Regions from separate parts of the Colwellia asteriadis genome, predicted to be linked through region 3. Evidence: predicted binding sites of a transcription regulator. Region 3 holds the regulator's gene; each other region holds the start of a gene.

Region 1 (5,100 bases), on a different contig from region 3:
GTCGCTTAATGGAATATCTTGTGGGTCAGAAAGTTCATACCAATGATTGCTATCGTCAAACACTTTCACTTTATGGGTGGTGGCAAAGCAGCGGCCTTGATCAAGGTATAAGTCTTTCATTTCAATGTAGTAAAGCTCGTAACCACGAGATTGTGCTTCAAGCATCATTGCCATTGACGAGTCTTTAGCTACTTTGACTTGCGAAATAGGGTCCATCACAACGCCAAGTTTTATTTGTTTAGTATTTGTCATTTTTATCCTGCTCTTAAAGTTGTGTTTACGCTAAATCGCCATAGCGACATTGTAATGCGGTAATCGCGGTGAGTGCTGCGGTTTCAGTGCGTAACACTCTAGGGCCTAATAATACATCATGAAAGTTTGCTTGATTAGCTTGTTTTATTTCTTCATCACTTAAACCGCCTTCAGGGCCAATAAGTAATCTCACGCGATTGTCACTACTCTCAAGTGGTAATCCCATAATGGAGTGCTCAGCTTTTGGGTGTAAATTAATTTTCAATGCCGATGTTTCTTGCCCTAGCCACTCATTGAGTAATATTGGTTGAGTAACTTGTGGTACAAAACAGCGACCACTTTGTTCACAGGCGCTAATGACAATTTTTTGCCATTGTTGACGCTTTTTCTCTAACCGCTCACCGTTAAGTTTTACGCCACAGCGTTCAGTAAACAAAGGCGTGATGGTATTTACGCCAAGTTCTACCGACTTTTGCAAGGTAAAGTCCATGCGATCACCGCGTGAAATCCCTTGCCCTAAATGAATGTTCAGCGGTGATTCGTTTTCAACAATAATTTTCTCATGAATAACCACACTGGCTTCTTTTTTACTGACCTGAGTAATTTCTGCTTGGTATTGCGCGGCTTCACGACCATTAAATAAGGTTACTAAATCACCAGTAGTTAAACGCAATACTCGAATTAAATGACCGAAGGCATCATCAGATAATTTCACCGTTTCATTGATAATAAACGGATCAGCTTGGTAAATACGTGGATTAGACATGGCAATGGGCAAAATAAGGAATAGTTACCCATAACATAGGGGCAGAGGTGAGAAAAAACAACTCGTTAGGCAATAAAAAAACGCTACATTCAATAAAGCAATGTAGCGTTCGGTAATATTATTTTGTGGCCTATATTTGTGCTAGTAACGGCACTAAATTAGCATAGGGCTAGTTGTGACTTATAAACCCGCTGCTTTACGTAAATCGTCAGCTTTGTCAGTTTTTTCCCAGCTAAATGCTGTAAAAGTGTCATCGCCTACTGTCATTTCAAATGGTTCACGACCAAAGTGACCGTATGCTGCAGTTTGTTGATACATAGGGTGTAACAAGTCTAACATTTTAGTAATGCCGTAAGGGCGTAAGTCAAAATGTTCACGTACTAATTCAACTAAACGCTCTTCTGATACTTGACCTGTACCGAAAGTATCAATTGAAATTGACGTTGGCTCAGCAACACCAATAGCATAAGAAACTTGAATTTCACAACGTTCAGCAAGACCTGCAGCAACAATGTTTTTAGCAACATAACGACCTGCATAAGCAGCGCTACGGTCTACCTTTGATGGATCTTTACCTGAGAAAGCACCACCACCGTGGCGAGCCATACCACCGTAGGTATCAACAATAATTTTACGACCGGTCAAACCACAATCGCCTACTGGACCACCAATAACAAAACGACCCGTTGGGTTGATGTGATATTTAGTTTCAGGTGTTAATAACTCAGCAGGAAGGGTGTGCTTAATAATGTTTTCCATTACCGCATCGACTAAGTCTTCTTGCTTAATGTCTGGGTTATGTTGAGTAGAAAGTACAACGGTATCAATTGCTACCGGTTTGTTATCTTCATAAATGAAGGTTACTTGTGATTTAGCATCAGGACGTAACCAAGGTAAAATTCCTGATTTACGTGCTTCAGCTTGACGCTCTACTAAACGGTGCGAATAATAAAGTGGTGCAGGCATTAAGGTTGGTGTTTCGTTAGTTGCGTAACCAAACATTAATCCTTGGTCACCAGCGCCTTGCTCTTCTGGGCTTTGGCGATCAACACCTTGAGCGATTTCAGGAGACTGTTGGCCAATTAAGTTCATAATGCCACAAGTTTCGCCGTCAAAGCCAACATCAGACGAGGTATAACCAATTTCGCTGATCACATTACGTGTTAAAGCTTCTAAATCAACCCATGCATCAGTTGATACTTCACCTGAAATAATGGCAACACCGGTTTTTACCATAGTTTCACAGGCAACACGGGCGTTTTTATCTTTGGCGATAATCGCATCGAGTACCGCATCAGAAATTTGATCGGCAATTTTATCAGGATGTCCTTCAGAAACAGACTCAGAAGTAAAAAAATGTCTAGACATAAATCCTCAGCAGTATTTAACAAGGTTATAAAAAGTTTATAAAGATACTTACAAACTCTAAAAATAGTTCAATAACGCGAATGATACACGTTAGATAACATTATTTCTACTTTTTTACGCCTAGACGTCTAAACGTCTTATGTAAATGTTTATTTAGCCGGTGATTATCTAGGTAGATAGTATTGAGAGATAGTTTTTATAAATAGTTTTGATAAATAGTCTAGGTAAATCACTTTGGTGAACAATTTAGATGAATTATACAGGAGGGCTCTTTAGGGGGGGATTTAAGCCAATAATACAAAAACTTTCTATGAGTGCAGCTTAAACAATTTTTATCGCTATTTAACAATTATAATGACTGTAAAGTGATCGGTTGCTCCCACAAAGATGACATTAGCTTTTGTTGCTGCAAAGTTGCTGCCGAGCTGTAAAAACTATATTGCGCTTGCTGTTGATTATTTGCAGCTAAATTAGCTTGTATTAGTTGACGACTTAATTGCAAGGTTACAGGTGCAGACGTTTCAATAATCATTATTTTATTATCGGTAATGTCATTTATTTGCGTTAAGAGAAACGGATAATGGGTACAACCTAATACAAGTGTATCAACACCTTTATGTAGTAGTGGTTCAATATAGCGCTTTAATAGTTGCTGACAGGCGGCACTATTTTGTTGACCTTGCTCGATAAACTCGACTAAGCCTGGGCAAGGTTGAATTAATACCTCTGCGCCATTGTGATGTTGGGCGATTAAGTTTTGAAAGCGTAGATTAGTACTGGTGGCTTGCGTTGCTAATACCGCTACTTTTTTTGTTAAACTAAATTTCGTTGCTGGTTTTATTGCTGGCTCAACGCCAATAACCGGAATTGATACCCTAGCTCTTAATTGCTCAATGGCATTAACGGTTGCGGTATTACAAGCTACAACTAATGCTTTAATCTCTTTTTGGATTAATTGTTCTGCAATATAAAGTACACGCTCGTTAATAAACTGGATTGATTTTTCACCATAAGGCGCATGTAAACTATCAGCGACATAGATAAGGTTTTCATGGGGCAGCTGTTTAGCAATACATTTTGCAATAGAAAGTCCACCGACACCTGAGTCAAATACGCCTATGGCTTGCGAATTATTATGTTGGCTGGGGATATTAATAACTTTAGATCTTTCTTAGGCTTATGGGATAGGCTAAATTGTATGGCTTTATTGGTATAGAAGTAAACAAAAATAGAAGTAAACAAAAATAGAAGTAAACAAAATATTACTGATAGCTTAGCTTAAGCTAACTTGGTTCTTTGCATTATAAGGGAAAATAATGAAGCAAAATATGCAAACCTTTATTCGTTTATTAACAAGTGGCGCAGAATTAACAAATACCGCTTTATCAACAAGTGACCATGTTGACCCATTGCTTGAGCATTATTTAGCTTCTAGCGAGCCAGAAAACATGGCCCAGCTTGCTTTTCTTTATCAGCAAGGTCAAAAAAGTGCGGTTAAATTTGGCTTTTACCAAGCAATAGTCACAAAACTAATCAAAGGGAAGGGCTTACCACTTGCATTGATTGCGCTATTAACGAGTAGCGATTTATTAAGTTTTTTTACGCCAGCCTTACAATTAGCTGGCAACTTTAATAAAACCAATGCGCAGCAACGCAATGTTTTGCACTATTTACTCGCTGGCTCATCAACACAAATTCATGCAATAGAGCCGCCGTGTAATTACTTGCGCTCTATGATGTTATTTGAAAGTAATGAAGCGTTATGTAATGGTTTATGTCAAAGAGACAATGAGAATTTAACCCCAGTTGAGCTTTACTTATGCGTTAATAAAAATCTAAAAGCACTGTCTAATCATGAGTTAAGTGCGTTATTTGCTTTAATTGAAATAGAGCAAAAGCAACAAAGTACAAACCACGATAATTATGTGAAAGTCATTAAAGGCGTCGCTGCTATTTGTCGTGCTCAAGCACAGGTAGCTAATCGTGAATTACAGCGTGTATTAGTCATTGCAACTTATTATCACAAGTCGATTAACGAAGTACTTGGCGATATAGCTTAGCAATATCGCTTAGTAATATAGCTTAAAAATACCGCTTAGTAACTGAGGTTTTACTTTTGATAGTTAGCGCTCTAACTGAAGCATTTCTTATTAAAGCATTGAGATATCTTCAAAATACTTAACGGTATTACGACCACTTAGCTTACCTTGATATAGCGCCTGATCTGCTTGGTTTAGTATCTCTTCTAATGTGAGCTCTGCGTGATATTGTGAAACCCCAAAAGTGGCAGTAATTGATAGTGATTTATCTTCAAAGGTAAACTGTTTAGCGACAAGCTTCTCTCTAATACTATTAAGTAAAGTTACCGCACCATGAATGTCGGTGTTAGGTAAAATAAACACAAATTCTTCGCCGCCCCAGCGTGCGACGACGTCTTGTTGTCTAATACTGCTTTTTAACAAGGCTGAAAATTCGCGCAATACGTAATCACCACCATCATGACCATGAAGTTCATTAAAGGCTTTGAAATGATCAATATCGGCTATGGCAATACACAACGACTGCCCTGAACGGTCATTTAATGGAGTGAGCGAGTAATAGCTTTCAGTTAATGCTCGTCTATTAGGTAGCTGGGTTAAAAAGTCAGTATATGCCACCGACTTAACATTAGATAAGGTCATTGCATTCATCACTGCAACCGAGACATAAGAGGC
Region 2 (5,100 bases), on a different contig from region 3:
ACTATCAAATAAGCTAGCAGCTTTTATTGGTCAATTTGTTGGTGAAGGTGAAGAGCAAGTCGCTAATGCCGGTAACATCTTTATGTCTGTGGGTGTTGCAGCTTTAGTCACGGCGCTTATTATTTTCTTAAGTGCGAACAAGTTAGTTGAATGGATGCACGGCGCCGAAGGTGATCAGCATTCAGATATTGACAGCAAACTTGAAGAAGAGCTTTCAGTAACCGCGACTCACGAAGGTGTTTCTGAAACACGCAGCTAATCTTCCTAGCTACATACAAGTCTAAATACAATATAAAGCTGATAGCGTAACCTATCAGCTTTTTTTGTCGCGTAAAAAATTAACGACTTAACCTGAACTTGGTTTAAGAGATATTTAACAATTTGGAGTATCAGCAAAAGTTACTTTTCTGAATCACTAGCTTGATAGTTTTTCTTCTTTTCATATGATAAGCAAGGCAAATTTCGCGTCAACAATTGGCCTATTGCAAGTAAATTTAACGAAGAAGTTAGGAAAAATAGCGGCTAGAGCAACATTTATTAAGCTGAGCTCAGGTTACTTACTATTCTCGCTGAGTTTAGGTTAAGATATTGTTTAATACACTGAGCCTAAAGATGCTCAACAGCCTCATTAGTTAGCGAAATATTTAACGCGATGATTAGCGGCTTTACCACATCTTAATTACCTGAATTGATATTGCCTATGTCACACCCTCTCAAAGAACGTACTGAATTAAGAAAACTCATTCGTCTTAAGCGCAACGCCTTAAGCCCTGATGAGCAAAACCTTGCAAGTATTCAGCTAAAGCAGCAACTATGCAATTTACCTTATATACAAAACGCTCGTCACATCGCACTATACCTAGCGAATGATGGTGAACTAGACCCAATGCCTTTTATTCAATGGTGCTGGCAACATAATAAACAAGTGTACTTGCCTGTTATTCACCCATTTAACCGCCATAATTTATTGTTCCTTCGTTTTGATGAAAAAACCTCTCTGCAAAATAACAGGTTCGGTATTTTAGAGCCTAAACTCAACGTTCAACAGGTATGCCCTATTGAAATGCTTGATGTCTTATGCACGCCTTTAGTTGCTTTTGATAACAATGGTAACCGATTAGGCATGGGCGGTGGCTTCTACGATAGAACTTTAGCAAAGTGGTTTACACAGCAAAGCTCACACACAACAAACTGTACAACACCACATAATAACTCACTATTTTACCCAATCGGTATTGCCCACAACTGCCAACGAGTTGACAGCATTCCAGTTGAACAATGGGATATCCCTTTACCTGAAATCATAACCCCTAGTAAGCGCTACCTAAAAAGCTAAAATGGGTGTTATAATCAGCCCTCAAAATTGTAGACCACTTCCAATTAAAGGCATTTAGCATGACCCAAGATGAAATGAAAAAAGCGGCAGCATTAAAAGCGCTAGAGTTTATAGAAAATGACACTATTGTTGGTGTAGGTACGGGCTCTACAGTTAATCATTTCATTGATGCTTTAGCGACAATTAAAGATAAAATCACTGGTGCTGTCTCAAGCTCAGAAGAGTCTACTAAGCGTTTAATTGCTCACGGTATTGAAGTATTTGATTTAAATAGCGTTGATGTGCTTGATGTTTATGTTGATGGCGCTGATGAAATTACTGAGCATATGGCAATGATAAAAGGTGGTGGTGCCGCACTAACACGCGAAAAAATTGTCGCGGCAGTAGCACACAAGTTTATTTGTATCGCTGATAGCTCTAAGCAAGTTAAACTTTTGGGTGATTTCCCGTTACCGATTGAAGTCATTCCTATGGCACGTAGCTATGTCGCCAGAGAAATAGTAAAGTTAGGTGGTGATCCAGCATACAGACAAGGCGTCGTTACTGACAACGGTAATGTAATTATTGATGTTCATAATTTAGAGATTCTCGATCCCAAAGCAATGGAAACACGCATAAATGCCATTGTGGGTGTCGTTACTAACGGTTTATTTGCACTACGTGGCGCAGATATTTTAGTATTAGGCTCAAGCGATGGTGTAAAAGTTATTAAATAAATAGCCTTTTCGGGGGAGTAATTTATTAAACTCGCTCCCCTTACGTTAAAAGCTTATCCTCATTGATTAATAAATCATATAGTTAGAATATTTATTCACTACAAGGAGCAATAAACGCTTTAGAGTTTATGCACTATATGGTATGTTAAACTTCCATTTTAGGTATCTAGCCATCTATATCAATTACTTCTATTAATTGGTATTAATAATAATTTAGTTAGAATTGAGTGAAGCCATTTTATGAACAACGTTAACAAGAATTCATTAGCAAAAGACAAGATCAAGATTTTATTACTTGAAGGCCTTCATCCCAGCGCTTTAGAAGAACTAAAAAGTAAAGGTTACTCAAACATTGAGTCACTTAAAACCTCTCTTTCAAAAGAAGAGTTAATTGAAAAAATAGCTGACGTACATTTTATTGGTATACGTTCGCGCACACAATTAACTGAAGAAGTCTTAAGTCACGCTAAAAAACTTGTAGCTATTGGTTGCTTCTGTATTGGTACTAACCAAGTTGATATTACCGCTGCACAAGTGCAAGGTATTCCAGTGTTTAATGCGCCATTCTCTAACACTCGCTCTGTTGCTGAATTAGTGCTTGGTGAAGCATTATTACTACTACGTGGCATTCCTGAGAAAAGTGCCAAGGCACATCGCGGCGAATGGTTCAAATCAGCATTAGGCTCTGTAGAAGCTCGCGGTAAAGTACTAGGTATTATCGGCTATGGTCATATTGGTATGCAGTTAGGAATTTTGGCTGAAACCTTAGGTATGCGTGTTCGTTTTTACGATATTGAAACTAAACTACCTTTAGGTAATGCAAGCCAAGCAACATCACTACCAGCGCTATTAAATGAAGCTGATGTGGTAAGTTTACACGTTCCTGAAACGCAGCAAACACAAAACATGATTGGTGAAACTGAATTTTCACAAATGAAAGACGGTGCTATTTTCATTAACGCTTCTCGCGGTACTGTGGTTGACATTCCAGCTCTAGCGCAAGCATTAAGTAGCAAAAAAATTGCAGGCGCTGCAATTGATGTATTCCCAGTAGAGCCAAAGAGTAATGATGAAGAATTTATCTCTGAATTACGTGGTTTTGACAATGTTATTTTAACACCACATATTGGTGGCAGCACTAAAGAAGCCCAAGAAAATATTGGTTTAGAAGTAGCAAGTAAACTAGCTAAATACTCTGATAATGGCTCAAGCTTATCTGCGGTTAACTTCCCAGAAGTATCACTACCAGAGCATTCTGTACCAGGACAAAGAAATACTAGTCGTTTATTACATATTCATCACAACCAGCCAGGTGTTTTAAGACAAATTAACAAAGCCTTCGCTGAGCATGATATTAATATTGCGGCACAATACCTACAAACTGATGATAAAATTGGTTATGTCGTTATTGATATTGACTCACAAGATAGCAAGCTAGCACTAAAAGAATTAAAACGTATTGACGGTACAATTCGGGCCAGAATACTGCACTAATAAAAACAGCTAGCACTTAGCCTTAGCTAAATAAAGCCTTAAAAAAAGAGCCGTTATTGTAAAGTAACGGCTCTTTTTTCTAATATACTCAAGATAAACTGGGTACTCTATTTCAAACTAATAGTGGTGTGCACAGTTGATCCGTCTTGGTGATCTGGCTCAAACCATCTTGCTGTGACCGATTTAGTATAAGTCCAAAAGCTGACCACTTGTTTACCATTAGGGCCTAAATCACCTAGCTTTGAACCACGTGAACCGGTAAAGCTAAAATAAGCTACTGGGACAGGAATTGGCACATTAATACCAACTTGGCCAACATCAATATCATTTTCAAATTTTCGTGCTGCCCAGCCCGATGAGGTAAATAATGAAGTACCATTACCATTTGGGTTAGCATTAATAATCGCTATCGCTTCATCTAACGTATCTGCTTCCAGTACACACAAAGCGGGTCCAAATATTTCTTGGGTATAAATATCCATGTCAGTAGTTACGCCAGTAAACAGAGTTGGTCCAACAAAGTTACCATTAGGGTACCCTTTAACTTGACAATTTCTACCATCAACTAATATATTCGCGCCTTGCTCAACGCCTGAATCTAATAAAGAGATAATACGAGCTTTGGCTTGTGGTGAAACTACAGGCCCTAAATCAGCATCAAGTTGAGTACCAGGTCCTACTTTCATCAGTTTCGCTCGTTCGACAATTTCAGGTAACCAATTACGGGTTTCTCCTACTAATATCGTCACAGGATTTGCCATACAGCGCTGACCTGCAGCACCAAAGGCTGAGCCTAATAAATCGTTAATAGCTCTATCTTTATTAGCATCAGGCATTATTACCATATGATTTTTAGCGCCCATCATTGCTTGGGCTCTTTTACCATGTTTACCCGCAAGATCGTAAACCTGAGTGCCGATGGCGGTTGAGCCAATGAAAGAAACTGCTTTAACTTCTTCACTGGAGATAAGTTGATTTACAACAGCTTCACCACCATGGACTACATTTAAAACGCCTGCTGGTATACCAGCTTCAATCGCTAACTCTACTAAGCGAATAGTTGATGAGGGATCTTGCTCTGACGGTTTTAAAATAAAGGTATTACCACAAGCAATAGCAGCAGGAAACATAAAGGCAGGTAGCATTAAAGGAAAGTTGAACGCAGTTATGCCTAAACCAACACCCAGCGGTTTATGCAAAGTATAAGTATCTACATCGGTCGCAGCATTATTAGCCATTTCACCTAATTGTAAACGCGTGATTAAGCAGGCATTTTCAATAGCCTCTAACGCTCGCCCTACTTCGCCCACTGCATCAGGTAATGTTTTTCCATGCTCTAACGTCACTAACTCTGCTAGCTCTTGAGTATGTTCACGAACTAGCTGTTGAAACTGCAACATAATACGCATTCTATTGGTCAAAGAAACTTTAGACCAGCTTTTAAAGGCTTCTGCTGCACTGTTAAGAGCCGCAGTGACTTCATCATTTGTTGCCACAGGCACCCGCGCAACAACTTCTTGGGTTGCAGGGTTTAAAACATCTAACCAAGTATCT
Region 3 (5,100 bases):
ACTATTCCTAAAATCACTATGGCACCACACGGTCCAGTTTTTTCTACTTTTGTACAAGGGTATTGGCGCTTAGGTGCTTGGAATTTCACCGCGCAGCAGCGGTTAAGTTTTTTAAAGTCTCATGTCGAATTAGGTATCACAACCGTAGATAATGCCGCCATTTATGGTAATAGTGAGCAGCTATTTGGTGAAGCGCTCAAGCTTGATAAAAGTATGAGAGAGCAAATTGAAATTGTTTCAAAATTTGGTATTAATGGCGTAGCGCCAAGTCCAGATAGTAATAGAGTCTCTCATTATGACAGTAGCAAAGAAGCTATTATTACCTCAACAGAAAACTCACTAAAACGTTTAGGCGTTGAACAGTTAGATGCGTTATTAGTACATCGCCCTGATTTACTAATGAATGCAGATGAGGTGGCAGAGGCATTTGAACTCTTACATCAAAGTGGCAAAGTGAAGCACTTTGGTGTTTCAAACTTCAGTGCAAGTCAATTTGAATTATTACAATCACGGCTTTCTAAACCGCTAATTACCAATCAAGTTGAAATAAACCCACTTAATTTCAATGTATTTGAAGATGGTACTGCAGATCAGTTACAAAGATTAAGGATTCGTCCAATGGCGTGGTCTTGTCTTGCTGGCGGTAGCGTTTTCGATAAAAACAGTGAAAAAGCAATACGCTTGCATAAAACTTTGCATGAGTTAGTAGAAGAAATCGGTGCAAGCTCGATAGAGCAAGTTATTTATGCTTGGATATTAAAGCACCCTTCAAAGCCTGTAGCATTACTTGGAAGCCGAAATTTAGAGAGAATTAAAGAAGCAACGGGAGCAATAACCTTAACAATGAATGCTGAACAATGGTATCGAGTTTGGGTTGCCGCTAAAGGTCATGGCGTGGCTTAATGCAATTAACCAAAGGCAAAGATTGAGTCTAGGTCTGAGTCTAGGTCTAAGTATAGCTTGGTGCTATTTTACTTTTAAGTTAGGGCTACTATGCTTATTAAAGCAAAAGTTGTTTAAGCAACTCAATATTATTAGACGTTAAAGACAGGTGAACATGGAAAGTCAGAAAGAAACATTAAATGCTAAAACTCAAGTAGAGACTCTAGATGGTGAGCTATCAGTGCCGGTACCTAAATGGTTTATGGTAGTAGCAATTATCGCTTTGTTATGGAATCTTATTGGTGTGCTTGCGTTTATTAGTCAGATAACGATTACTCCTGAATTGCTCGAGCAATTACCCCCAGCAGAGCAAGCAATGTATTTAAATATGCCTCTTTGGGCGAATGGCGCTTTTGCTGTTGCTGTTTTTGCGGGAACTACCGCAAGCTTTATGCTGCTGTTTAAAATGTCGTGGGCAGTAAATTTATTTGTAGGATCGTTGATAGGTATTGTGGTGCAAATGTATCACGCGTTTTTTATTGCTAACGCTTTTGATGTATTTGGTCCTAGTGGTTTGATTATGCCAATTATGGTAACTATTTTTGCGTTACTCTTTTTAAAAGTTGCCATTGTTGCACGTAAAAACAATTGGTTGAGCTAGTTTTCCTAGGTTAAATACAGTTATGTATTAGGAGCTGTTGATTTTTCTAAGTAACTTTTACAATTTTTAGTATTCTCATCTTTTACAACATAAAAAGGCACCTTCGTAGTGCCTTTTAGCTTTTTTAGCGTATTGGTTTTATATGAAAAACAGCCTTTAGAAGAGGCTAATCATCATCTACTTCATAAGCGCTAAAGTCAGTAACTCCTTTTGCTTCAAGTAAGCGACGGACACTGGCTGGTAGTTTTTCATTATTATCTTTTGCTAAGTCTTCATCATCAGGTAAAGGCTGTCCGGTAAAAGCATGTAAAAAAGCTTCACACAATAATTCACTATTTGTTGCATGACGTAAATTATTGACTTGGCGTCTAGTGCGTTCGTCAGTTAATACTTTTAATACTCGCAAAGGAATAGAAACGGTAATTTTCTTAACTTGCTCACTCTTTTTACCGTGCTCGGCATAGGGATTTATATACTCGTCATTCCACTGAGCCATGGTTATTCCTCTGTATTGTTATGATGTACAACTAGGTTGTGATAGCGTAGATTTTACCTGTTGCGAAAAAGCAGTCAAGTAGAAGTTTAGATGTCTAAAATGTCTTGACCGTTTTAGCTAAAATGTTTAGAGTTATAGACGTCCAAACATCTAAACGTTAATTCACTTTATTTGTTAATACTACAGCGTACTTTTACAACAAGTATGAGCTACTAATTGAATGCGTTATTAAACGCTAAATGGGGAAATTATTATGTCGATTAAAAATATTACCACTTCGGCAGTAAGAGCAGGTATTAATACCGATAAACACCATGGTGCGGTTGTTGCTCCTATCCATTTATCGAGTACTTATTCACTTAAAGGTTTTAATGAAAAAAGACAGTTTGACTATTCGCGTACCGGTAACCCAACGCGAGCAACTTTTGCTGAAGCTATTGCTGAGTTGGAGCAGGGTAGTGTTGGTATTGTTACCAGTACCGGTATGGCAGCTGTACATTTAATTTGTCAGCTGTTGTCAGTAGAAGATACTGTTGTGATCCCACATGATTGCTATGGTGGGAGTTTTCGACTTTTTACTCACCTAGCTAAGCGCGGGCAGTTTAAGCTAATTGTGGTTGATCAAAATAATGCAGCGGCATTGGCCGAAGCCTTAGCGCAAAAGCCTAAGTTAGTTTTATTAGAAAGTCCAAGTAACCCATTATTACGTTTAGTTGACATTGAAGAAGTAACCAAAGCGTGCCATGCGGTTGGTGCATTAGTTGCTGTAGACAATACCTTTTTATCTCCAGCATTACAGCAGCCTTTAACGTTAGGGGCTGATATTGTTTTTCATTCGACGACTAAATATATTAATGGTCATAGTGATGTGGTTGGCGGTGTTTTAGTAACCAAAGAGCAAGCGCTTGGTGAAACATTAGCTTGGTGGGCTAACTGTATTGGTATTACTGGCAGCGCATTTGATAGCTTTTTAGCATTGCGAGGTTTGAAGACTTTACCTATTCGTATGAAACAACATCAAGAAAATGCTGACAAAGTTGCCGCATTCTTAAAAGATCATGCTGCGATTGATGCCGTTTATTATCCTGGCTTTAGCGATCATCCTGGCCATGAAATTGCGAAAAAACAACAATCTAATTTTGGCGCTATGTTAAGTTTTGAAGTAAAAGGTGGCGTTGAGGCAGTTAAAAAATTATTCGATAATATTGCGTTGTTTACCTTAGCGCAATCACTTGGCGGGGTTGAAAGTTTGATCAGCCACCCATCAACCATGACTCACGCGGGTATGGAAATAGCAGCACAATTAGAAGCAGGTATTACTCAATCATTAGTACGAATTTCGGTAGGTATTGAAGATATAGATGATATTTTAGCGGATTTAGCACACGCTTTAGCGCAAAGCCAACAATAAAAGCCGATAGATAGAGTAAATAGGGCAAGAGAATGACACAAGAAAGTATCGTACTAGAAAATGAATTTGCGGTAGGTAACACCACTGAAAATAAGTTGGCAAAACAGGCAATTCATGTACATAAATTTGGTGGTAGCTCATTAGCCACTGCAGAGTGTATTAAACGTGTTTTAGAGATTATTCGTCAACATTGTCAGTTGAACGATATTGTGGTGGTATCAGCAAACGGTAAAACTACTGATGCCTTGTTTGCTCTTTATACTCAGGCTGAAACATTACAAGCTGAAAAGCTCAATGCTGACTTAAGTAATGAAAGTGAAGCAGCACAAATTGCTACGTTAAGTGCTGAGCTCGTGCAATCGGTTGCTTTATTAACTCAACAGCAAGAGCAGTTAATTAGTGAACTACTAAACGAAAATAATGCCAATACTATTAGCCATTTATTGCGTAAAGATATTGAAATATTAACCACGTGGTTGTCTGGTGATTTAGCCTTGCATCACAATGATATTTTAGCGCTGGGCGAAGTTTGGTCGGCTCGCTTACTTTCTGCATTATTAAATGAACAAATTTGTCCAAGTAATAGTATTGACGCTCGTGAATTTCTTGTTATTGAAAATGAGCAAAACTGTTTAGTTGATTATGCGATTAGCGCTGCACAGTTAAGACAGCAACGTCAGTTTGGTAAATTAGCGGTTATTACGGGTTATATCGCTAAAGATAACCGTGGACATAATTGCACGTTGGGTCGTAATGGCAGTGATTATTCAGCAACTATTATTGCGGCGTTAGTTGCTGCGCGTACCGTAACTTTATGGACCGATGTTAACGGTATTTACAGTGCCGACCCACGTGTAGTTCCTAATGCCAGAAAATTACATCGTTTACCTAATGGTGTTGCTAAAGAGCTTGGTCGCTTAGGTAACCCCGTATTGCATGCTAAAACATTATTACCTTTAGTAAACCCATTGAGTGAGCATCATACCCACTTACATGTGGCGAGTAGTTTTGATCCGCAAGTGGTTGGAACTGAAATTGGTAAGTTTGGTCAAATTGCTAAACAGGAGTTATCGGTTACTTACCTTAATGATTTATTAATAGCACACTCAGAAAGTTTTATTGGTGAATCATTATTAGCAGCAAAAGCCGAGTTTGCTCCTATTTGTTTAGATGAAGAGCAAGGTTATATTGTTATTACACAAGCGCAGCAAAAATCGCTAAGTCAGTGGCTTGCAAGTCACGATACCGAAGTGACTTTTAAACCCGTGTCTATTATTGCCACTGTTGGTCACCGAGTGGCAGAGCATGGTGATATTAGAGCACGTTTCAAACGCTCATTAAAAACGGCCCAACCTTTGTGTTTAGCTAATGGCGAAAACAACCATAGTTTAATTGCTGTTTTGCCTGAGCCTTGCTCTATTGAGTTATTAAATAATGTTCACCACGACATGACGAAAGACGCTCGACATATTGGTGTTGTTGTTGCTGGCTTAGGTAATATCGGTCAACGCTTTTTAGAGTTATTACCAGCACAGTTAAATCGTATCTCGTTATTAGAAAATGTTCACTTGGTTGGTTTACTATCATCTAAAAAAGCATTAATTAACAATGATGGTATTGATGTTAATCAAGCCTTAACTATGTTTGAAC

Evidence for each region. The regulator MetJ, encoded in region 3, represses methionine synthesis genes. The targets are predictions, from matches to a motif close to TAGACGTCTAGACGTCTA.
Region 1: a site for MetJ is predicted at 2,508-2,525, ahead of metK (methionine adenosyltransferase). Genes of this name have one in related genera too.
Region 2: a site for MetJ is predicted at 2,212-2,229, ahead of serA (phosphoglycerate dehydrogenase). Genes of this name have one in related genera too.

The regions. Positions count from the first base shown of each region.
Region 1 is NZ_BAAAFA010000016.1:15,519-20,618, forward strand. It holds gene gshB (glutathione synthase) at 1-252, opposite strand, end outside; gene rsmE (16S rRNA (uracil(1498)-N(3))-methyltransferase) at 278-1,018, opposite strand; gene metK (methionine adenosyltransferase) at 1,199-2,386, opposite strand; gene murI (glutamate racemase) at 2,736-3,542, opposite strand; gene ABD005_RS17625 (hypothetical protein) at 3,703-4,446, shown strand; gene ABD005_RS17630 (sensor domain-containing diguanylate cyclase) at 4,537-5,100, opposite strand, start outside.
Region 2 is NZ_BAAAFA010000004.1:193,937-199,036, reverse strand. It holds gene ABD005_RS07380 (peptide MFS transporter) at 1-259, shown strand, start outside; gene ABD005_RS07375 (5-formyltetrahydrofolate cyclo-ligase) at 701-1,336, shown strand; gene rpiA (ribose-5-phosphate isomerase RpiA) at 1,396-2,052, shown strand; gene serA (phosphoglycerate dehydrogenase) at 2,293-3,546, shown strand; gene ABD005_RS07360 (CoA-acylating methylmalonate-semialdehyde dehydrogenase) at 3,654-5,100, opposite strand, start outside.
Region 3 is NZ_BAAAFA010000012.1:81,909-87,008, forward strand. It holds gene ABD005_RS16245 (aldo/keto reductase) at 1-903, shown strand, start outside; gene ABD005_RS16250 (hypothetical protein) at 1,058-1,543, shown strand; gene metJ (met regulon transcriptional regulator MetJ) at 1,710-2,039, opposite strand; gene metB (cystathionine gamma-synthase) at 2,293-3,450, shown strand; gene metL (bifunctional aspartate kinase/homoserine dehydrogenase II) at 3,483-5,100, shown strand, end outside.